Regions from separate parts of the Listeria sp. MAN/IMW/UF464 genome, predicted to be linked through region 1. Evidence: a T-box and tRNA genes for the amino acid it is inferred to sense, from the RefSeq annotation. Region 1 holds a T-box; the other holds one or more tRNA genes.
What was found. The T-box of region 1 lies ahead of leuS (leucine--tRNA ligase). A T-box ahead of a tRNA ligase gene usually reads a tRNA of that ligase, here a tRNA-Leu.
Positions count from the first base shown of each region.

Region 2: it has a tRNA-Leu gene. The T-box ahead of leuS (leucine--tRNA ligase) is inferred to sense a tRNA for this amino acid. The anticodon was not compared.

Region 1 covers NZ_JBZWZP010000001.1:21,565-28,444, forward strand. The annotation lists gene metK (methionine adenosyltransferase) at 1-1,009, shown strand, start outside; gene asnB (asparagine synthase (glutamine-hydrolyzing)) at 1,146-3,011, shown strand; gene mnmM (tRNA 5-(aminomethyl)-2-thiouridylate-methyltransferase MnmM) at 3,037-3,612, opposite strand; gene mnmL (tRNA modification radical SAM protein MnmL/YtqA) at 3,609-4,574, opposite strand; T-box leader at 4,703-4,904, shown strand; gene leuS (leucine--tRNA ligase) at 4,978-6,880, shown strand, end outside.
Region 2 covers NZ_JBZWZP010000002.1:227,672-246,162, reverse strand. The annotation lists gene AC4PG0_RS08455 (ABC-F family ATP-binding cassette domain-containing protein) at 1-1,747, shown strand, start outside; gene AC4PG0_RS08450 (alpha/beta hydrolase) at 1,772-2,731, shown strand; gene tsaD (tRNA (adenosine(37)-N6)-threonylcarbamoyltransferase complex transferase subunit TsaD) at 2,808-3,830, opposite strand; gene rimI (ribosomal protein S18-alanine N-acetyltransferase) at 3,827-4,282, opposite strand; gene tsaB (tRNA (adenosine(37)-N6)-threonylcarbamoyltransferase complex dimerization subunit type 1 TsaB) at 4,279-4,971, opposite strand; gene tsaE (tRNA (adenosine(37)-N6)-threonylcarbamoyltransferase complex ATPase subunit type 1 TsaE) at 4,968-5,429, opposite strand; gene AC4PG0_RS08425 (Lmo2079 family surface lipoprotein) at 5,535-6,668, opposite strand; gene AC4PG0_RS08420 (hypothetical protein) at 6,817-7,197, opposite strand; gene crcB (fluoride efflux transporter CrcB) at 7,293-7,649, opposite strand; gene crcB (fluoride efflux transporter CrcB) at 7,639-8,028, opposite strand; gene AC4PG0_RS08405 (GyrI-like domain-containing protein) at 8,135-8,761, opposite strand; gene AC4PG0_RS08400 (phosphotransferase) at 8,758-9,651, opposite strand; tRNA gene AC4PG0_RS08395 (tRNA-Leu) at 9,784-9,867, shown strand; gene AC4PG0_RS08390 (helix-turn-helix domain-containing protein) at 9,995-11,275, opposite strand; gene fepA (multidrug efflux MATE transporter FepA) at 11,868-13,199, opposite strand; gene fepR (efflux pump transcriptional regulator FepR) at 13,214-13,798, opposite strand; gene AC4PG0_RS08375 (alpha/beta hydrolase) at 13,908-14,951, opposite strand; gene AC4PG0_RS08370 (argininosuccinate synthase) at 15,166-16,380, shown strand; gene argH (argininosuccinate lyase) at 16,384-17,754, shown strand; gene AC4PG0_RS08360 (glycine betaine uptake BCCT transporter) at 17,914-18,491, shown strand, end outside.

The DNA.
Region 1 (6,880 bases):
TGTAGATATTCCTAAAATCGTTCGTGATACTATTAAAGAAATCGGCTATACTCGAGCAAAATATGGTTTTGATGCAGAGACATGTGCTGTTTTAACGGCTATTGACGAACAATCACCAGATATTGCGCAAGGTGTGGACGAGGCACTAGAATCAAGAAGTGGTAGTGAAATTGATGCTGCTATTGAAGCAATTGGGGCAGGAGACCAAGGTTTGATGTTTGGTTTTGCAACAGATGAAACAGAAGAATTAATGCCACTACCAATCTTTTTGGCACATGGCTTAGCACGTAAGTTAACAGAATTACGCAAAACGAATAAATTAGATTATTTACGACCAGATGCAAAAACACAAGTAACCGTAGAATATGATGAATTTAATCAACCTGTTCGCATTGATACAATTGTTGTTTCAACGCAACATCATCCTGACATCACACAAGAACAAATCGCGAAAGATTTACACACACATCTATTCCCAGAAGTAATTGATGCTTCTTTCTTAGATGAAAATACGAAATACTTTATTAATCCAACTGGCCGCTTTGTTATTGGTGGACCACTTGGCGATGCTGGACTTACTGGCCGTAAAATTATCGTGGATACATACGGTGGTTATGCGCGTCACGGCGGGGGAGCATTTTCTGGTAAAGATCCAACCAAAGTAGACCGTTCGGGTGCTTATGCAGCAAGATATGTCGCTAAAAATATCGTTGCTGCTGGACTTGCTAAAAAAGTAGAAGTACAAGTTGCATATGCCATCGGAGTTGCGCGTCCAGTTTCCATTTCGATTGACACATATGGAACAAGTGACTATTCAGAACAAGAATTAATTGATGGTGTTAATGAGCTATTTGACTTACGCCCAGCTGGGATAATCCATATGCTTGATCTACGTCGTCCAATTTATCGTCAAACAGCTGCATTTGGTCATTTTGGCCGTAGCGACCTTGATTTACCTTGGGAAAGAACGGATAAAGCAGAAGCCTTAAAAAAATTAATCGTAAAATAAGCTTAACCGAACATTTCTTGTGAGGAATGTTCGGTTTTTTTCTTTCCTAAACAGTGCAAAGAAAGCCTAGTTATGATATGATAGACGTTGTGAAAAAAAGATAAAATGATTATCTATATAGAGGAGAAATGTTACCATGTGTGGATTTGTAGGATGCGTACATGACCGCATTACAGAAATTACTGGCGCTGATAAAGAAACCTTTAGACAAATGAACAGTATGATTACGCACCGTGGGCCAGATGATGAAGGATACTTCACAGATGATCACGTGCAGTTTGGTTTCCGCCGTTTAAGTATTATTGATGTAGAAAACGGTCATCAACCGTTAACGTATGAAAATGAGCGTTACTGGATTATTTTTAATGGAGAAGTTTATAACTATGTGGAACTCCGCGAGCAATTAGTTGCTGAAGGAATGACATTTGAAACCGAAAGTGATACCGAAGTAATTATCGCTACATATGCGAAATACAAAGAAAAAACAGCAGAACGTCTTCGTGGGATGTTTGGTTTCGTTATTTGGGATAAACAAGAAGAACTTGTTTACGGCGCACGCGACCCATTCGGCATTAAACCATTTTTCTATGCAGAAGAAGACGGTAAGCTATTTATGGGTTCTGAAAAGAAATCCATTTTACATGCTTTAAAAGAAAAAGAACTAGATGAAGTTTCATTACAAAACTACATGACTTATCAATTCGTTCCAGAACCAGATTCCTTAACTAAAAATGTAAAACGCTTAGAACCAGGACATCAGTTCACGAAGAAAATTGGTCAACCAATGGAAATTACTACTTATTGGAAAGCATCTTTTGCACCAGTAACTAAATCAGAAGACGCATGGATTAAAGAAGTGCGTGACGTAATGTATGATTCTGTAAAAATGCATATGCGCTCCGATGTACCAGTTGGTTCATTCCTATCTGGCGGTATTGATTCATCGATTATTGCGGCGATTGCCAAAGAATACCATCCTGCAATTAAAACATTTTCTGTTGGTTTTGAACGCGATGGTTTCAGTGAAATCGATGTAGCAAAAGAAACAGCAGATAAGCTTGGTGTAGAAAATATTAGTTATGTTATCTCACCGGAAGAATATATGAAAGAATTACCAAAAATTGTTTGGCATATGGATGACCCACTTGCTGATCCGGCTGCTATTCCGCTTTATTTCTTATCAAGAGAAGCGCGTAAACAAGTAACAGTAGCATTATCAGGTGAGGGCGCAGATGAACTTTTTGGCGGTTATAACATTTATAACGAACCAAATTCCCTTGCGATGTTTAACAAAATGCCAGGCGTATTTAAATCAATGTTAAATAGCGTGGCGCGTATTATGCCAGAAGGAATGCGTGGTAAAAGTTTCTTAGAACGCGGAACAACACCGATGGAAGAACGTTACATCGGAAACGCCAAAATGTTCACAGAAAAAGAAAAACAAATTTTACTTCCGAAATACCAATCTGGTCATGATTATACGAACATTACGGATCCATTTTATGCAGAAACTAAGAATTATCATCCTGTAGAAAGAATGCAGTATATTGATATTCATACGTGGCTACGTGGAGATATTCTCCTAAAAGCTGACCGTATGACAATGGCTAATTCACTGGAAGTCCGTGTACCTTTCCTTGATAAAGAAGTGTACAATGTGGCAAGAAATATTCCAGATACAATGAAAACAACTAACGGAACTACTAAATATATCTTACGTAAAGCGGCAGCAACATTTGTACCAGAACATGTACTTAATCGCCGTAAACTAGGATTCCCAGTACCAATTCGTCACTGGCTAAAAGACGAAATGAACGCTTGGGTTAAAAATATCATTAAAGAATCACCAACCGATCATTTAATTAACAAACAATACGTTCTAGGCTTACTAGACGATCACTGTGCCGGTAAATTCGACTACAGTCGTAAAATCTGGACAGTTGTTATCTTTATGATTTGGTATGATGTATACGTAGCAGATAAATACGATTTTGGAAAATAAAAAGAAAACCTAGACAGGCTAATTACTAGCTTTGTCTAGGTTTTCTTTTTTCGATGATAATGACGAATGGGGCATCATTTTTTTGATTGATAAAGTTATAAGATAAAACGTGGAAATCTTGTTGTGGGATTGCTTCACAAAAAGTCACAACAGCATCTTTTTCCAGTTTTCCAGCGGGGTGGCCGTGATATATAACGAGAATAATGACGCCACCAACTTCGAGTAGCTGCATTAAATGGCCAATGCTTTCTAACGTAGAATCAGCGGTTGTCGTAATTTCTTTATCGCCACCTGGCAAGTAGCCGAGATTGAAAATAGCAGCGCGAACAGGTTTTGTTGCATATTCTGGAATAAGCGCATGGCTAGCACATACGAGCTCTACTTGTGATACGACACCAGCATTTTCTAAACGAGTTTTCGTTGCATCAATTGCCATTTGTTGAATATCAAACCCGAGCACATGACCATTTACACCCACAAGTTCTGCTAGTAAAAGTGTATCATGCCCGTTGCCACATGTTGCATCAATTACATAATCTCCAGAGCGAACTACTTTTCGAAGTGTATCATGAGCGAAGGGGAGAATACCACGTAAATTCATTGGGAACTCACTTCCACAGGTTGATATAGTTTCCCTTGCCAACTATCTCTTCGAACGAGTTCTGCATCAATGGCATTCAGTACTTCAAACTTATTTAAACTCCAAACTGGTCCAATTAAGTCATCCACGCCACCATCACCTGTAATTCGGTGAATAACCATTTCAGGAGGCAGAATTTCAAGTTGGTCAGCTACTAAGTTCACATAACCATCACGGGTTAAAAATTCTAAGTCACCTTTTTTATAATCTTCTACCATTGGCGTTCCTTTTAATAAATGGAGTAAATGGATTTTAATACCATCAACGCCACTTTCAACTACTTTTTGTGCGGTTTCCATCATCATTTCCGGCGTTTCTTTCGGAAGACCATTAATAATGTGGGTACAAATGCGGATATTATGTTTTTGCAGTTTGCGCACGCCTTCTAAATAACAATCATAGTCATGCGCGCGGTTAATTAAGCGCCCAGTTTCATCGTGAGCAGATTGTAAACCAAGCTCTAACCATAAATAAGTCCGTTCATTTAATTCAGCCAAGTATTCAACGACATCATCCGGCAAACAGTCAGGTCGTGTCGCAATCGAAAGCCCAACCACGCCAGGCTCATTCAAAACCGTTTCAAATTTCTCGCGCAGTTCAGCAACAGGGGCATGAGTGTTAGTAAAAGCCTGGAAGTAAGCAATACATTTCCCGTCTTTCCATTTCGTTTGCATTTTGTCGCGCACTTGCTGGAATTGTACTTTTAAATCAAGCGCTCGGTTCCCAGCAAAATCACCAGAACCTGCCGCACTACAAAATGTACAACCGCCATGCGCTACTGTGCCATCACGATTTGGACAATCAAAACCGCCATCAAGCGCAACTTTATATGTCTTTTGCCCAAATTCTTCTCGTAAACAGTAGTTCCATGTATGGTATCTTTTATTATCATTACTATATACAAATGGATTCGTTTGTTTCACTAGTTTTAGACTCCTTCAAATGAAATTCTCCATTCATTTTAGCACATTTTACTACGAAAGTTAGATAAATCTTCAGACCGCTTGCTAAAAAACCTAAATTCAGCTACAATAAGACTAATGAATTTTGCGAAATAGCGATGAATTGGAGTAGTAATCTGCATATTTTGATGTGAAGAGAGCTGACGGTTGGTGCAAGTCAGTCACAAAATCCGGATGAACTTACCATGGAGCTTGGGTGTATCCCCGTTTTCCGCGTTAAGGAATTGTTAAGTTGAGTGGTTAAACACTAATGTGGGTGGTACCGCGGGAGAAGCATCTCTCGTCCCATGGCGATAAGCCGTTGGGATGTAGGGATTTTTTTGTAGCCAAAATTCGATATTTTAAGGAAAAGAGGATGAGTAAAGTGACATTTAATCATAAAAAAATGGAACCGAAATGGCAACAATATTGGAGTGAACATAACACTTTTAAAACAACAGAAGATAAAGATAAAGAAAACTTCTATGCACTAGATATGTTTCCTTACCCATCTGGAGCAGGTCTTCACGTAGGACATCCAGAAGGCTATACTGCAACAGATATTTTGTCTAGAATGAAACGCATGCAAGGGAAGAACGTCCTTCATCCAATCGGTTGGGATGCATTTGGACTTCCTGCAGAGCAATATGCGATTGATACTGGTAACGATCCAGAAGAATTCACCGCATTGAATATTGCCAACTTTACTCGCCAAATTAAATCTCTTGGTTTCTCCTATGATTGGGACCGTGAAATTAATACAACAGATCCAGAATATTATAAATGGACACAATGGATTTTTGAAAAACTATATGAAAAAGGCTTAGCTTATGAAGCCGAAATCGCTGTAAACTGGTGTCCGGCACTTGGTACAGTTTTAGCCAATGAAGAAGTTATCGATGGCAAAAGTGAACGTGGTGGCTTCCCAGTTTTCCGCAAACCAATGCGTCAATGGATGCTTAAAATTACCGCCTATGCAGATCGTTTGCTAGATGACCTTGAACTTGTAGACTGGCCTGAAAATATTAAAGATATGCAACGTAACTGGATTGGTCGTTCAGAAGGCGCAGAAGTTACTTTTAAAATTAAAGATAGCGATGAAACGTTTAATGTCTTTACAACACGCCCAGATACACTTTTTGGCGCAACGTATACAGTTTTTGCACCAGAACACGAACTTATCGAAAAAATCACAACACCTGAGCAAAAAGAAGCAGTTGAAGCTTATAAAAAACAAGTAGAACTAAAAAGCGAACTAGAAAGAACTGACCTTGCAAAAGACAAAACAGGCGTATTCACAGGAGCTTACGCGATTAATCCAATCAACGGCGAAGAAGTGCCGATTTGGATTGCTGATTATGTGTTGATTCAATATGGAACAGGGGCAATTATGGCCGTACCAGCCCATGATGAACGCGACTTTGAATTTGCGCAACAATTTGGTTTGAATATTCGTCCAGTACTTGAAGGCGGCGACGTTACAAAAGAAGCTTTCACTGGCGATGGACCACATATTAACTCGGAATTCTTGAACGGACTGGCTAAAGCCGAAGCGATTACCGCTGCGATTGATTGGCTAGAAAAAGAAGGCATCGGTAGCCGTAAAATCACGTATCGTTTGCGCGACTGGTTGTTCAGCAGACAACGTTACTGGGGCGAACCAATTCCAGTTATTCATTGGGAAGACGGTGAAACAACGCTTGTACCAGAAGAAGAACTGCCACTACTTCTGCCAAAAGCAACGGAAATCAAACCTTCAGGAACTGGCGAATCTCCACTTGCTAACTTGCACGACTGGGTAAACGTTACAGACGAAAATGGTCGTAAAGGTCGTCGTGAAACAAATACGATGCCACAATGGGCTGGATCAAGCTGGTATTTCTTGCGCTATATCGATCCAAACAATACAGAAGCAATTGCTGATAAAGAAAAATTAGCAGAATGGCTTCCTGTAGATGTTTATATCGGCGGGGCAGAACATGCAGTGCTTCACCTTCTTTATGCACGTTTCTGGCATAAATTCTTATACGATATCGGCGTAGTTCCAACAAAAGAACCTTTCCAAAAACTATTTAACCAAGGCATGATTCTTGGCGAAAATAACGAAAAAATGTCCAAATCAAGAGGCAATGTCGTTAACCCTGATGAAGTAGTAGAAAAATACGGTGCAGACACACTTCGCTTGTACGAAATGTTCATGGGACCACTAGAAGCTTCTATTGCTTGGAATGAAAATGGACTAGAAGGTGCGCGTAAGTTCTTAGATCGTATTTGGCGCTTACTAGTAA
Region 2 (18,491 bases), on a different contig from region 1:
CTATTTGGCTCAAAATACTGGCCTTGAATCCACGAAAACAATCTGGGATGAAATGTTAAGTGTTTTTGATTCACTTAGAAAAATGGAAGCAGATTTACGCAAAATGGAGCTTCGTCTTGGGGAACCTGAGCTTTATAATAATCCGGAAAAATATCAAGCATTGATGACCGATTACGATACCTTGCAACACACTTTTAAAGAAGTTGGTGGGTATACGTATGAAGCAGAAATCCGTTCCGTTTTAAACGGTTTACGCTTTTATCCAGAAGATTATGAAGTAGAAATCGCCTCACTCAGTGGTGGGCAAAAAACAAGGCTTGCGCTGGCTAAGTTATTACTCGCGAAACAGGATATTCTTGTTCTCGATGAACCGACAAACCATTTAGACATTGAAACACTAGCATGGTTAGAAACCTATTTGCAAAACTATCATGGTTCTTTACTTATCGTTTCTCATGACCGCTATTTCCTAGATAAAGTCGTTAACCAAGTATACGAAATTAGCCGCACAAGAATTGATCACTACAAAGGAAATTACAGTTCATTTGTTAGTCAAAAACAAGCTAAACTTGAACAAATGTGGAAAGAATTCGATAAACAACAAAAACAAATTTCCAAGCTAGAAGATTTTGTCGCTAGAAATATCGTTCGCGCTTCTACTACTAAGCGAGCTCAAAGCAGAAGAAAACAATTAGAAAAAATGGATGTACTCGCCCGACCTCAAGGCGACGAAAAATCGGCTCATTTTGGCTTCCAATTTGAAAAGCAAACTGGTAAAGATGTTTTAATGGTAGATGAATTAAGTATTGGTTACGCCAAAGACAAGCGCATCGCTTCCAATCTAACATTCGAAATGAAACGTCAAGATAGTCTAGCGCTCGTTGGTCCAAACGGAATCGGTAAATCTACCCTTCTTAAAACACTTATTCGTGATATTCCAGCTCTTAGCGGTGAATTTCATTTTGGAGCAGGTGTCAAAATCGGTTACTATGACCAAGAACAAGCTAAACTAACATCCAACAAAACTGTTTTGATGGAACTTTGGGATGATTATCCAGAATTAAATGAAGTGAACGTTCGAACAACACTGGGTAATTTCTTATTTTCAGATGATGACGTCCTAAAAAACGTTCAATCCCTTAGTGGTGGTGAAAAAGCTAGACTCGCTCTTGCCAAACTTACTTTACTTGAAGCCAATGTGCTAATTCTTGATGAACCTACCAACCATTTAGACATTGAAAGTAAAGAAGTTTTAGAAGCTGCTTTGATCGATTTTGAAGGAACGATTCTATTTGTTTCTCATGACCGTTACTTTATTAATCGCATCGCTTCAAAAGTAGTAGAACTAGCTCCAGAAAAAGCGACCGTTTTCCTTGGCGATTATGATTATTATCAGGAAAAAATCGCCGAAGCAAAAGAACTAGCGCGCCTTGATGCAGAAGATCGTCGTAAAAAAGGGGAACCTGTCGAAGCAACTGCCTCGGTTAGAAAACTAAATTATCAAGAAGAAAAAGAACAACAAAAACTACTTCGTCAAAGAAAACGCAAACTAGAAGAAGTAGAAAAGTCTATGGAAGAAACAGATAAAAAAATCGCCGAACTAGAACTTCAATTAACCAAACCGGAAATTTTTCAAGATCATGAGAAAGCTTTTGAAATTACGCAGGAACTTGATGTGGTAAAAGCACGTGGTGAAAAATTGATGGAAGAATGGGAAAAAGTAAGCGAAGAACTAGAATCTATGTAATCTACATAAAAAAAGGAGCTAACAATGAAAAAGATTTTAATTATTTCTGGTTCAATTATCGTTGGGTTACTTGTAATTATTAGTATTTGCGCAAGTTTTTACTTATATAGCTATGCACTATCTCGTGATAATTCAAGTATGAATGATAAACCGACTGCCGATCAAACTACAGAAACAGCCAAACTTGCGAAGAAAAATCGCCAAGAAAATACCGCTTGGATGGAGCAACAACGTCTAACAAAATGGACAGAAACCTCAGCAGATGGCTTGAAACTAGTCGCTAATTATTTAGAAGCACCCTCACCTTCCAATACAACCATTATTTTGGCACATGGTTATCGAGGGAAAAGCGGCAAAGTCGAAATGGCTGGTCTAGCAAGGATGTATAATCAAAAATTCGGCTACAATGTATTAATGCCTGACGCAAGAGCACACGGCGAAAGTGAAGGAAAAAATATAGGCTTTGGTTGGCCAGAACGTAAAGATTATGTTCAGTGGACAAACCAAGTACTCGATAAAAATGGCGATGATACAGAAATTGTCCTTCATGGTGTTTCCATGGGGAGTTCCACCGTCCTCATGACAAGTGCCGAAAAGCTGCCGAAACAAGTAAAAAGTATTATCGCGGATTGTGGCTATACTTCCATGGACGCCGAACTAGCTTATCAATTAAAAGCAATGTTTCATTTACCGAAATTCCCAATCATTCCAATGGCTAGTCTTATCAATAAAGTAAAAGAAGGTTTCTTTTTCAGTGAAGCAAGTGCGATTAATGCCGTAGCTGAAACTGATTTACCTATTTTCTATATTCACGGTGATTCAGATGCATTTGTCCCTACTTCTATGGTAGAAGAACTATATGACGCCACCAAAAGCTACAAGGAAAAATGGGTTGTAAAAGGCGCTGAACATGGTCAAGCATTCACTGTTGAGCCAGAAACTTACGAAGAAAAAGTCCGACAATTTTTAACTAAAACAATGTAAAAAAAGACTGCAATCAAAGTGAGAAATTACTTTGATTGCAGTCCCGGGCATGCGGAATTTAACTCCGCATGCTTTTTTAAATGTCTTCCAGCAATAAACCTGGATTTGCATTCATATCATAATTGCTTCGTTTTCCTTGTAAGAAACTCACTGTCCCTGCAGCGGCAATCATAGCCGCATTATCACCACATAACGATAACGGCGGAATAATCAGCTCGGTATCCGGAAGTTCTAATTTTACTTCTTGAATAAGTCGCTCTCTCAAACCTTGATTTGCCGCCACTCCTCCAGCAAGAAGCAATTGTTTCACGCCATGTTGTTTAGCTGCGCGAATCGTCTTACTTACTAAAACATCGACTACACTGGCTTGAAAACTAGCTGCCATATCATTAGGATTTGGTTCTTCCCCGCGCTGTCTTAAATTATGCAACGTATTAATAAAAGAAGACTTCAATCCGCTAAAACTAAAGTCAAACGAACCATCATCCATCATCGCCCGCGGAAAATGGAACGTGTCTTCACCATCTTTTGCAAGTTTATCAATTTGAACACCACCTGGATAAGCTAAACCAAGTGTACGCGCCACTTTATCGTATGCTTCGCCGGCCGCATCATCTCTTGTTTCCCCGATAATTTCAAATTCATTATCTGCTTTCATTAAAACAAGTTCTGTATGCCCACCACTGACAACTAACGATAAAAGCGGAAATTGAAATTCTGTTTCAAAGCGATTCGCATAAATATGTCCAGCAATATGATGCACACCAACTAAAGGCAAATTATGCATAAAAGCAAGTGTTTTTGCAGCATTGACGCCAATTAGAAGTGCACCGACTAAACCAGGTCCTTCAGTTACCGCCACCCCGTCTAAATCGTCCATCGTTACATTCGCTTGTTTTAAAGCTTCTTCAATCACGAGCGTAATTTGTTCCACATGATGACGAGATGCAATTTCTGGAACCACACCACCGAATCGCTTATGACTTTCAATTTGCGAAGCCACAACGCTAGATACTATTTCACAACCATTTTTCACAACAGAAGCAGCTGTTTCATCACAGCTCGATTCTATCCCAAGAATTAATGTATTTTTTTTCATAAGTCCACCCACATCACTAGCGCATCTTCTTTCGTATCCGGATAATAGTTTTTCCGAATGGCGCCGTCTTGAAATCCTAATTTCTTGTAAAGCCCTTGTGCTACATCGTTTGAAACGCGAACTTCTAATGTCATCCGAACAACACCGCGCTCTTTTGCAACACGAATCATTTCCCGTAAAAGTGCCTCGCCGTAGTGATTACCTTGAAAATCGGGATGAATCGCAATATTCGTAATGTGCCCTTCATCTAGCACCAGCCATACACCCGCGTACCCGACAACTTGATCCTTATAAGTCGCAAGTAAATAGTAGGCATATTGATTAATAATAAATTCATTTCGAAAAGCGGCTTCTGTCCAAGGTACTGTAAATGCAGCATTTTCTACATTCATAATACTTTTTAAATCCGCAACAGTTGCCTCTCGAAATACTAAGGCCGCGTCTAAACTCACTCAGAACCCCTCGATTCCAACCACTTGCTTTCCGCTTCTGCCAGTTTTAAATAATCTGGAACAAAATTGTCTGCTGGCTCACCGTCTAAATTCTCTGCCAGTTTTACAAGTGAGCTAGCCCGTGCATAAGTATAATCAGCTTGACTAAATACAGCACGTTCCCCTAAAACTTCCGTCACAGTAAGGCGAATTTGTTCCGTTAACGTGCCAACAAATAAAATTGCTTCCTTCTCCGCCGTTAATTGTTCAAGTAAATCAGTAAGCGCGATATGGCTATCGGCTACAACGTTTTTCATTACACCGTCACTTGCACGATAAACACCCGCATACACATTCATACGACGAGCATCCATCAAAGCAACGACTTTTCCGGGGAAGTATAAACCATTTTCTGCTAAAAGTGCTAAGGAAGAAATGCCGACAATTGGAATTCCAGCATCCCACGCCATTGTTTTCGCAACGGTTACACCAATCCGAAGCCCTGTATAAGAACCGGGACCTTTAGCAACAGCGATTTTTTCTATATCAGTTGGTTTTACGGCACATTCTTCCATTAAAGCAGCAATCGCCGGAAGTAATCGCACGCTATGATTTTTTTTCAAATTCGTCGTATATTCACCAAGAACAACACCTTCATTAAAAAGTGCTATCGTCATCGTATCTGAAGACGTATCCATTCCAAGTATCATTTCCCAAAAACCTCCATCGCCAGTTGCTCATATCGTTCTCCAACTGGCTTCACTATCATCTTACGCGTATTCTCATCTATATGAAAAAGCTTAATTTCCAAGTATTCTTCCGGTAAATCCTCCCGAACAAACTGCGCCCATTCAACCACACTCACACCCGCTCCGTAAAAATATTCTTCCAAACCGAGCTCATCAGTTGAAGCATCCTCCAAGCGGTATACATCCATATGGTAAAGTGGCAAGCGCCCTTTTTTATATTCGCGGATAATCGTAAATGTCGGACTTTTAATCATTTGCGGAATTAAAAGGCCTTCCCCAAGACCTTTTGTAAAAGTAGTTTTCCCCGCGCCGAGATCGCCTTCAAGTAAAATCACATCTCCGGCTGCTAATTGTTCGCCGAGTTGTTTTGCGAGAAGCCTTGTCTCTCTTTCATTTGTCATTATTAATTCGAATTCCATTACCTCACCCGTCCATCATTTTCTCTACATATCATACCACAAAGCCGTGCCAAAATAAAAATCAAAAAAACGCAACAACCTAAGTCGCTGCGTCTTTCGGATGAATTAATAACCTGTTCCAGTTAAATCCATTCCACCGTACATTTTCATGGTAACTTCAGTAATAATTTTATTTAATTCTTCGCTCGATATAAGTTGGTCTTTGGTTGGGAAATCTGCTATTGGAACAAATTTCTCCGCTTTTGTTTTCACAGTAAAACTAATTGATTGATCTGCATTAGCATCGGATTTGTCATCAATTTTGGTTTTAAGGGTGATTGCATCAAATGAATTGTCTTTGCCAGGTTTTACAGAAACTTTAATATGAATGCTCGTATCTTTATTGTCTTTTAAAGATTTAGCTGCGTCTTTTATGCTTGATTGCATTTCTGTATAAGTCGTATCAAAATCTGTTACCGCTTCTGAACCTTGGCTTTCTACAATAACTTTAAAGTCTGCTTTTACTTTTTCATCGTCCATCATTTTTGCTACTTGATTCATCATATTAGCAAGGTCGGCGTTTGTAAGTGTGATTGTAAGTGTGCCATCATCCGCTTCTTTAAAACGATCTTTTTCTAAACCACTGAAATAACTATCAATTAATTTAGTCGTTTTTTTATTTAAATCTTTGGAGGCTGCTTCCATTTCTTTTGTGTTAGCAGCAGTCTTAGCTTCTGATTTGCCTGTTAATGAACTGGTTAATTCTTCCGTGCTAAGATATTTGTTTTTTAAATCTGGATATTCGGTATTAATTTGTGACCACATGCCACCAGTTGATTGGTCTAAATAACTTAGTAATGAAGCATCTGGCTGAACAATAGTTTTAAGTGGAATAAAGACATTACCTGTTTTACTGTCTAATAAGAAGTCCAAATTAATGGAAACTGGGAGTAAATTATTCGTGGAAGTTAAGTTTAATTTAGTTTCTGATTTTTTTGCTGTTTTATCTGTTGAAGTTGTCATTGAAAGCTTAATATCTTTTAAAATCCCCATCGTTTGAGCGCTGGAATCAGCACTCGCAACATCTATATCGGTTACGGCAAAAGAAGTTGTATATGTAGATTGATCCGGTACATTAGTTGCATTTTTCATTGTTTGAACAAATTTTTCTTGTGGTGTTTTCGCTGCTGAATTCCCACCACAAGCACTGACTACTAACGCTAAAGCTAACAAAATTGAAAATAATATCCCTTTTTTCATAGTTCTCCCCCTGTATCGTTAATACATTTAAACTAACACAATTTAAGTACAGAAAACAAGGAGATTTATAGATTATTCACTAGTTAGTCACAATTAACTTAACTTTTCACTTAGTTAATAAAAAAACGCCCCCTAAAAAGGGAACGTTTTATTTTGGTGTTACTTTTAATGAAGTTGCATTTTCAGAAATTTTCCCTGGTGCCGGTGAAGTTACATTTGTGCCTTGTGGGAATGTAGCTTTAATCGTATCACCATCTTTAATATCCGAAAGTTTCATCGTCTTACCAGTAGTGGCATTTGTTACCGCCGTATTGCTATTAACCGTTACAATTAGTTCGCTCGCATAATTATTTTTTTCGCCGCTCCATGTTAACGTGCCATTTACAGTTAATTGTTTATTATTTTCTAATAAACTAGCATCTGTCACTGTTCCATCAAGGACTAAAGCAGGAACTACTTCCTGATTACAGCCTGCCAAAAATATTACGACTAGTAAAACCGACCAGATTACCTTCTTAAAACCTGTCATCTCTTGTTCTCGTCCTCTCTGAAGCTTTTCGTTCTTTCTAGCATAGCATCTTGCGTAAATACAGGCAATCGTTTTCTTATTTTCTTAAACAATTCTTATACACCAAGCATGATTCCGATAAAAGCTGCGATTAAACCACATAAATAAGTCAAACCAACATATGAAAATAACACCTGAAAATTTGCCTTCCACTTTAATTCCATACTCTCTACTTTAAAAGTCGAAAATGTCGTGTATCCGCCCATAAAACCCGTGCCTAAAAAAAGCTGCCACATTGGCCCAAGCGCAGTAGAAACAAGAAATCCTAGTAAAAATGATCCTGTGATATTTATAAAAAAAGTCGCATAAGGAAAATCCGTTTTCCATTTACTTTTGACAAATATAGAAATACCATAACGCAAAATCGCACCAAGGCTTGCACCAAAACCGACAAGCAAGAAATTAATCAACATGATGCGCACCTCGCCTCAAGAGCTTATTACTAAATCTTCTACCAAACTTCACCATCACAAGGCCGCCAATTAAGCTCACCAAAATATAACTAATAGCTAACACCACTTCACCTTGTTGCAATAATTCAATCGTATCCACACTAAATGCCGAAAAAGTCGTGAATGCGCCAATAAACCCAGTCCCAATTCCGTTTAAAAGCACCAATGAAATACGCGATTTTTCCGCCAAAAAAGGCATTATGAAAGCTAATAAAAAACAACCTATTAGATTAACTGCTAAAGTCGCAGAAGGAAAATCTCCGCCGCCAAGCCATAAATTCATCGCATACCGGCACATTCCGCCTAACGCACCAAAAATCCCCACATATAAAAAATACATCCTCAAAAACCCCACTTCACAAAAAAACTACCCTGAAATATTTACATTTCGGGCAGTCGCCTTTGTCCTATTTCTTCTATACTATAACGCAAAACATTCCAATTATTCAACTCACTGGAAGTCGAAGGATGGTCTTCATTTTTTCTGGATTTGCTTTTCGTGGATCGCTCAAATAGATTTCATGATGTTTCCGAATAGCTCCGGTGTCGTTCCGAAGCCCTTCTATTTCCATAAATTGATGCATTTCCGCCACAGTATGCACTTCCTCGCTGAATGGCCCCACATGCATCATTTGCACACATTCCCCTTCCTCAAAACGAACCAATTTCACGCGACTCGTATCAACGTCAGGCTTTTTCTTCCTTGCAACCTCTTTCGCCCACTCCAACACTTCTTCGGTAACAAAATCTGGTTGTCTAAGAATCGATGTCCAAAGCCACGCATCTCTGTCCTTTAAATCAAACTTCCCTTCAGACCACCAAAAACCTTCCAGCGGCGGTACAACAAAATCCGAGTAACCATCCAGACGCGTCTCGCCCATCTTGCTCATTTTAATCGTGTACGCAATCGCATAAAGTGACCGCACTGCCTTTTGATACTCCTCTCCGTCCGGATCGCCTTTCCCATCCACCATCAAAAAATTCATTTCCGGAACAAAAATACGCTCTGGTTTTCTTTTAGGCGCATAGAATTTCTTTTCCTCTTTTTTAAAATCAATTTTCTTTTCAGTCATTTGAATTCCTCCTTGTTCATCCAGTCTGGCATCAGCTTCTGAAAATTATCATGACTAGCTGCCGTCTTTGCTGCGTAATTCATTAACTTATTAAAATTACGAGATTCATTTTTTGCCGCCCAATTAACGGCCGAAGTAATATGCATCGCCGTGTAAAGCGCATAAAGATTCCAAAAATCTGCAACTTCTTCTTTATCAATATAGCCTAAAATATTTCCTCGTGCAAAAGGTATACTGACCTCTGTTGTAAAAAAGCCGATTTTAGCTAAATCAAATAAAGGATCGCCAAACTCTAGCCGATTAAAGTCAATTAGCCCCGCAAACTTTTTGTTCTTTAAAATAATATTCGCTGGATGAAAATCTCCATGCTGTAAACAAATCGGTCTATTTTTTAATCTAGCTATATTCTCATAAACAAACTGTTCGGTTTCTGTTAAAAAAGAAGCTGTTATTTCTAATTCTTTTAATTCCTCCACTTTTCGTTTAAATTTAGCTGTTTGAAAATCCAACCAGTTCATTTTTGGTGTATCTAGCGGTATTTTATGAACTTCTCGTAAAATTTCCCCTGCTGAAAAACCAGCCTTAAACTGTTCGGAATGTGATAAGCTAAACATGCCATTTTCCGCATCTTCACCGCGCACATAACCAATAATCATATAGCCTTCTCCGCCGGTACAGCCAAAATCATATGCTCGTGGAACAAATGGAGTTTGAGAACCTAACGCTTGGATTATTTCAAATTCTTGCTTTCGTGTTTGGAGTAACTCTTTTGGAAAAACACGTACAAGATAGGTTTCATCCACCTGATATTTCTTATCGATAGAAAAACCCTTTTTTATTTCTGAAACCACTTTCGCATTACGCAACATTTTCAATTGGGTCACATCCATAATTAGCTCTCCCTCCTATTAATTAGCTATTCTCTATTATACAAGAATACGCTTACTTTTTCTCAATTATCTATGCAGAATTTATTGACAAAATAATAGAATCAATATTATAATTAGTTTTGCTACGCATACGCGGTCGTGGCGGAATCGGCAGACGCGCTAGGTTGAGGGCCTAGTGGGGTAAAACCCGTGGAGGTTCAAGTCCTCTCGGCCGCATAGAGAACTACAAGTAGGTTTCGTAATTGTCCATACAGTTACGAAACCTTTTTTGATAGAACAAATTACACTCGACGAAAAAAGGAAAACCAGGTTAACTACTGAACTGGTCTTCCTTTTTTTTATACTAAGCTAAAATATTATATGCCATTTTATATTTCGTTGAGTCAGCGAAGTGTTTACTTGCGTGTTTTTTTACGCGTTCAATTAATGCTGGATCATTGGATTCATCAATTTTTTTAAGCAAACCTAGCATTTTCTTTTCATAGCTAGATTGCTTGTTTTGATGGTACAGCAGTAATGTTTCCGTATAGGTTACAAAAAAATTGATTTCCATTACTTGCTCAGTTACTTTGTTAATAATAGCCAGTAAATTACTTGCTTCTAATACTGACCCTTGTTCGGCAAAAATAACCATCAGTTCTGTAATTACAAGGTAGTCATTGTTATTAAAACCTATCTCGGAAGCCTCATGCGCCATTAATTCCTCGTATAAACAAACTATCTTCTCATCAAACAACTCATGATTACCTTCAACTCTTTCTATTTCTGCCAGCTTAAAGCGAACAAGAAAATAATACATTGTTTTAGCTTCTGGATACATGTTAAAAAATACTAGCACTTCTTCAAATTTCCGCTTTGCTTCAGTCATAAAGCCAATTTGAAAGTTTATATAACCATACAAATATAAAATGGCCGTGATTCTTTCTTGGTCTTTGCTCGGGAATCTCTTAATTAAGTTCCAGGCACATTCAATGTGTTTTAAAGCAGGTTCATAGTTATTTAGACATATGTAATTAATACAAAGCCCCACTTGAAAAACCACTTGAAACGCAGCTTTATCAGTTAAATCAATGCTTTTTTCCCAGTACTCCACTGCCAATTGATAGTCGCAAGTAGCATGAGAATGTTTCACAGCTTGCCCATAGTAATAATAACTAAGCAAATCCGGTGGGAATGACTCCACTACACGCTTTTCATTACTATTCAAATACTTTCTTTCTATTTCTCTAGCTTTAGAAAATTCCCATATTTTATAGTAAAAACCTGCTTGAAGCCAGTAAAAACTAAGTTCTATAACAGGAGATTCACACAGTAAATCGACACTCGCAGCTATTTGATCAAGTCTATCTCCCGCTTCTTTTGTATTTGAAAAAACAAGTAAATCAAATATCTGCTTGAGTTCTTGTAATAATTCTTTATTTAAATCTTCATTACCTATTAAAAGAGCTTCTTCCGGTATTTCCAGACGTTTCGCTATATGCATTAACGTTTCAAAAGAAGCCACTTTCACACCATTTTCTATATTAGCTAAATAAGGGACGGAAATGATTCCTTTAGCCGCCTCTTTTAAAGTAAGTTGTTTTATTTTACGGATATTTCTAATTCGTAAACCGATTAAATCCATGATGTCACCGCCATTACTTAGAAAACTTTTCTTTTAATTATATACATTTATTTTTAGAAAACAAATACCTTATTTATTAGTTTTAGCTTCTTTTCATAACGAATGATTTTTCTGTTTTAATTATCCAGTCTTACACAAGGCTTAAATTCAGTACTAGACTTGATTTCAAGCATCTTTACACGCTTCACTAATTTGCCATATTTAATGTTTTTCTTTACGTTCGCCATTAGCTTTTTACACCAATGGCAAAGTAAAGACATTAAAAAATTCCTTGAATCGCTATTATTTTATTTTGCATTATCTGTAAAATTATCCCTCATACATTTCCCTACAGAGTTTCCATTGCTCCCACATGCAACTATAAAACAGCAAAGTAAAACAGGATTCCTAAAACACTCAGGAGTCCATAAAATAGTAACTATTCATTCCCTTTTTAAAGCATTCCTACGTAAACGGAAACGTAGAACAATATTTTACCATTTAAATCGCCATACTGAGGAAAAAGGAAACAAATGGAAATATACTCTTTTTAATCTTACTTTTTTGCCAAATCATCCTAAAAAGACGAAGATACTAGATCTCCGTCTTTGTTTTATTTAAATAAGATATGTTTCTTCTTCATGTAAAATACAATCGAAATAGCTACAATCATCTCAGAAATTGGAATTGCTAACCAAACACCTGGAATGCCAATAATTGGTGGCAAAATAAGCAAGAAAATCACCATGAAAATAATTTCTCGTGAAATCGTAATCCATGTTGCCATTTTGACTTTATCAGAAGTTTGGAAGTAAGTCATCATAACAAAGTTAAAGCCCATAAATAAGTAAGCTGAATAGAATAACTTAATTCCGTTGCTTGCAAGTTCTCGAATTTCTGCACTAAAGTTTCCGAACATCGAAACGAGCAGATTAGAACCAAATAATCCAACTAATAAGAAAGCAACCCCGGTACCAAATGCTACGACAATCGCAATTTTCAATGTTTCAATTTCTTTTTCTCTCGCCCTTGCCCCGCGGTAATAACTTATAAGTGGCTGAATCGCTGAACCCATGCCAAGGAACAACATTAAAATCACACTATGGGTATAATTTAAAACCGAGAATGCTGCAACTCCTGCAGTACCAGCAATGGCTGCGATGGAAATATTATATCCGAAAGTAAATACCGACACGCCAACTTCTGCTAAAAAACTTGGCAAGCCGATGCCCAGTGTTTTTTTGAAAAAAGCTTTATTCCAATTCACTTTTACAAATTTCAAGCGACTGGATTTTTTAAAGAAATGGGTAGTTAGGATAAGCACACCGATAATAATTGCAATCATCGTAGCAAGCGCAGATCCGGTTACGCCCCATTCAAATACAAATAAGAATAAATAATTCAAAATAACATTACTGATTGCTGTAACAATAAGGGCAATCATTGATAAATTCGGATCACCGTCATTACGAACAAAAATACTTAAAATATTTTCAAGTGTAAGTGCAAAACCGAAAATAAGTAATATATTCATATACTCCAGTACGTAACCAATCGTTTCATCATTCGCGCCTAAAAAATATGCCAGTGGTACTTTAAAAATAAAAGCGAGGATTGCAATAACCACCGTAATCGAAACAACTGCTAAAATTGCACTCGTAAAAATTGATTGCGCTTTAGGAACATTTTTTTCTCCAATAGCAAACGAAAACTGGGTCGCGGCACCAATCCCAATCCAAATCGAAATAGCTGTAAAAATCGTAAATACGGGTACAGCAATATTTATCCCTGCAAGCGCCACTCCGCCGAGCTTATGCCCAACAAAAATTCCATCAATTACAATATTCAAAGACATTAATAACATTCCGACTAAGGAAGGAACTAAATATCTAAAATAAATCTTTTTAACTGAATCTGTTTCTAATATTTCTATATTCTTTGCCATGTTACACCTCTAAATTAAGCTTTTAGCGTAATTCCTCTCCAGAAAATTTGCCATAAAGCTGTGATTTTCTTTTTAGTTCGTTCGGGGTCGTTCACATAAACAATGTCCACGATAACCGCGTCAAGAATTCCCATGTACGCTTCTTTCATCGTTTCGACATCTTGCATTGGAATCAACTTTTGTTCAATCCAATCGCTAAATAAATCAGTGAAATCTTGTTCCATTTGCAAAATATTCTCGGTAATATCTGCCTGAACAATATCATACAAATGTTTCGGTGGATAAAACCCGTATCGCAACCAAAATTGGTAAGCCTCATCGGTATCATATAATTCTTTCACACCAAAAAGTAAACTAGATAACACTAAGTCGGGCCTAGATAAATCACTATCTCGAAGTTTCGCTCGGTAGTAATCAATTTCCGTAGATTTCGCGTCCTTCATAATAGATAAAAACAAATCATCCTTATCTTTAAAATGAGAATAGATGGATTGTTTCTTTAGCCCTACAACGCCTGCAATATCAGCAAGGGATGTCCCTTCAAAGCCATTATTTGCAAAAAGTGTCAGTGCTGCTTGCTTTATTTCTTCTTTTCTCATCTTTTCACCCCTCTCAAAAAACTGACGACCGTTCGTAAGCCATTCTCTCATGAATAAAATTCTTTGTCAATAAAAAAATCCACTCTCGTGAAAGAGTGGATTCAAAGATTTATTTTTCTTCTAAAAACTCGCTAATCAATTCGTAAGTCTCATCAGTTGCTTCGGATGTTGTGGTCATAAAGCCGTGCGGAACTTTTTCAAAACGTTTCGCAAATACTTCTACACCAGCATCTTTTAATTTCTTCGCATATGCTTCTCCTTGATCTCTTAGTGGATCAAATTCAGCAGTTGCGATGAAGGTTTTAGGAAGACCAGCTAAGTCTTTACTACGAATTGGTGCAATCAGAGGATCATATTTACGGTCGCTTGAGTTCGCAATATATAATTTAAAGAATTTGTCTAAAGATTCTTTTGTAAGTACATATCCTTCCGCAAATTCATCCATTGACGGATAAAGCACTGAAGCATCACGACTGAAAATATCCGTTGCTGGATAAAGTAAAATTTGTGCCGTAACATTTGGTTTTCCTTTGGCTTTGGCAATTTGGGTCACTACTGTTGCTAAGTTTCCGCCTACGCTATCCCCTGCGACAATAATATCGGAGGATTTAGCACGTAAACTAGTACGGTGATTTTGTACCCAAAGTAATGCTGCATAAGCATCTTCCACTGCTGCCGGGAAAGGATTTTCTGGTGCTAGTCGGTAGTCAACTGTGACAACGCGAGCACCTGTTGTTTGTACAAGTTTTCTTGCAATCGCGTCATGTGTTTGCAAACCACCTAACACAAATCCGCCACCATGATAATAAACGATAATCTCGAATGGTCCGTCCTCTTTTGGCGTATAAATCCGAATCGGAATTTTACCAGCTGGACCGTCAATTTTTTTATTTTCGACATCGCCTATTTCAATATCTTTAGCAGAAGGCAATGCTTTTGTCGCAAGTCTCATATATTTATATCGCGAGTCTACATCTGACAATGGTGAAGTATTTTTTACAAATTCCTGGGAAGCCTCATCTAAATTCTCAAGTACCTCGGGATCATATTCTTTTTTCCCAACCGCTTTTTTGTAAATAAAGAAAACGATTACTAACGGAAGTAGAATAATTCCTGCAAAACCAATGGCAATCCATTTTATTGCATTTTTCATATTCGTTCAACTCCTTCAATATAACTTCAATATCAAGTATAGCAGTTTTACGAACAGGAACCAATTTATTACTATTTGAAATGGCTATTTTTCTTGTGAAATGTATTTTTAATCATAATGATGAATATTTTAAAATAAAAAGGTTGATATATGAGAGTATAGGTGTTAATATAAATACAAATGTTTGTATATTTATGAATAGGGGATGTTTACAATGACGAAAGAAAAAATCGTGTTAGCTTACTCTGGTGGGTTAGATACTTCTGTTGCAATTCAGTGGCTAGTGGAATCAGGTTATGAAGTTATCGCATGTTGTTTAGACGTTGGTGAAGGGAAAAATTTGGATTTTATTAAAGAAAAAGCGATTACTGTCGGCGCAAGTGCATCTTATACAATTGATGCCAAGGAAGAATTTGCCGAAAACTTTGCTTTAATCGCCCTTCAAGCTCATGCCTATTATGAGGGAAAATATCCACTTATTTCTGCTTTAAGTCGTCCTTTAATCGCGAAAAAATTAGTAGAAGTAGCTCGTCAAGAAGGCGCGTCTGCTATCGCTCATGGTTGTACTGGTAAAGGAAATGACCAAGTTCGGTTTGAAGTTGCGATTCATGCCCTTGCTCCTGATTTAAAAGTCGTTTCTCCTGTCCGGGACTGGAAATGGTCTAGAGAAGAAGAAATCAATTACGCCAAAGAACATAACATCCCCGTTCCAATTGATTTAGATAATCCTTTCTCGATTGACCAAAACCTTTGGGGCAGAAGTAACGAATGTGGTGTGCTTGAAAACCCATGGACAACACCTCCAGAAGCGGCTTACGATTTAACTGTTAGCTTAGAAGATGCACCTGACACGGCGGATATTGTCGAAATTACATTTGATGCCGGTATTCCTATTTCTCTTAATGGCGAAAATATGAGCCTAGCAAATTTAATTCTTACTTTAAACGAAATTGCTGGAAAACATGGCGTTGGTAGAATTGACCATATCGAAAATCGTTTAGTTGGTATTAAATCACGTGAAGTATACGAATGTCCCGCCGCAGTCACTTTGATTACTGCACATAAAGAATTAGAAGATTTAACTTTTGTTCGTGAAGTGGCACATTTCAAACCTATTATTGAACAAAAAATCAGTGAAACAATTTACAATGGCTTATGGTTTTCGCCTTTAACAGAAGCATTAATTGCCTTCTTAAAATCCACGCAAAAATTCGTGAACGGTACGATTCGTGTAAAACTATTTAAAGGTCATGCCATCGTCGAAGGAAGAAAATCACCGAATTCGCTTTATGATGAAAATTTAGCAACCTATACTTCTTCCGATACATTCGATCAAGATGCAGCTGTTGGTTTCATCAAGCTATTTGGACTACCAACGAAAGTGAGCGCAGAAGTCAATTCAAAAGTTACAATAACAACTGAGGTGTAAAAAATGGAAAAACTATGGGGCGGACGTTTTCAAGGGAAAAGTGAAGCATGGATTGATGACTTTGGTGCTTCGATTTCTTTTGATCAAAAAATGGCAAAAGAAGACTTGGCGGGAAGCTTGGCACATGTCGCAATGCTAGCAAAATGTGGTATTATTTCTGATTCTGAGGCGAGTGAAATTACAGCTGGGCTAAAAATCCTCCAAGAAAAATTAGCGCTTGGGGAACTGGAATTTAGTACTGTAAACGAAGATATTCATTTAAATATCGAAAAACTGTTACACGAGGAAATCGGGCCTGTCGCGGGAAAACTTCATACGGCGCGTAGTCGGAATGACCAAGTTGCAACAGACATGCATTTGTATTTAAAAGAAGCAGTCGCAGAAATTATTCAATCGTTAAAACATTTGCGCGCGGTGCTTGTCCAAAAAGCGGAGGCGAACGTCGAAACGATTATGCCTGGCTATACACACTTGCAACACGCCCAACCCATCTCTTTTGCGCATCATTTATTAGCTTATTTTGGTATGTTTACACGTGATTTAGAGCGTTTAGAAGAAAGCGTCAAACGGATTGATATTTCGCCACTTGGGTCTGCGGCGCTCGCTGGAACGACTTTTCCAATTGATCGGGCCTATAGCGCTGAACTTCTTGGTTTTTCCGCTGTTTATGAAAATAGCTTAGACGGCGTGAGCGATCGTGATTTTATTATCGAGTTTCTTAGTAACAGTTCTATTTTAATGATGCACTTATCGCGTTTTTGTGAAGAATTGATACTTTGGACGAGCCATGAATTTCAATTTGTCGTGTTAACCGATGCCTTTTCAACCGGCAGTTCGATTATGCCACAAAAGAAAAATCCTGATATGGCCGAATTAATTCGTGGGAAAACGGGTCGTGTTTACGGAAACCTTTTCGGCATGTTAACAGTTTTAAAGGGGCTGCCGCTCGCTTATAATAAAGATTTACAAGAAGATAAAGAAGGCATGTTTGATACGCTTGAGACGGTTCATACAAGCTTAGATATATTCGCAGGAATGATTGAAACGATGAAGGTCAATGCAGATATAATGGAAGAATCGACGCAAAAAGATTTTTCCAATGCGACCGAACTAGCGGATTATCTCGCGAAAAAAGGCGTTCCATTTAGAGAAGCGCATGAGATTGTTGGGAAATTGGTGCTTGAATGTACGCAAAATGGGATTTATTTGCAAGACGTCGCACTTAGCCACTACCAAGAAATCCATCCGCTTATTGAGGAAGACATTTATACTGTTCTTGCTTCAAAAACAGCGGTTCAAAAGAGAAATTCATATGGCGGTACGGGGTTTGATCAAATCCACGTTGCACTCGCCAATGCGAAAAAAACATTATAAAGTTGGCTGGAATGCATAGATGCGTTCCAGCTTTTTAATTCCAGCAGACTTTGTGGTTTGATTTGTCAGAGCAGTACTTTTTTTGTTACTATAAAATAGATGTTACCTTTGTGCTAACATGGGGAAATACATACTTAGACTATAAAGGGAAGTGATGCAATGAAAAAATTAACGAACGTCTTTTGGGGAGCTAGTCTATTAGTTCTCATAGCAGTTTTGTTTGGTGCTTTTTTGCCAGAACAATTTGAAACTCTTACAACAAATGTCCAAAGATTTTTAACAAGTAATTTCGGTTGGTACTACCTTTTTGTAGTCGCAATCATTATCATTTTTTGCATATTTTTAATATTAAGCCCGATTGGCTCTATTCGACTCGGGAAACCCGGCGAGAAACCAGGATATAGTAATAAGTCTTGGTTCGCAATGTTGTTTAGTGCCGGCATGGGAATTGGACTTGTTTTCTGGGGAGCTGCTGAACCGCTATCCCATTTTGCCGTTCAAGCCCCTGGTGGTGAAGTTGGCTCTCAAGCTGCGATGAAAGATGCGCTTCGTTATTCTTTTTTTCATTGGGGAATTTCCGCTTGGTCCATTTATGCAATAGTTGCCTTGGCGCTAGCTTACTTTAAGTTTCGAAAGGATACTCCTGGTCTAATAAGCGCCACACTTTATCCGATATTAGGTAAACATGCGAAAGGACCACTGGGACAATTAATCGATATTATCGCTGTTTTCGCTAC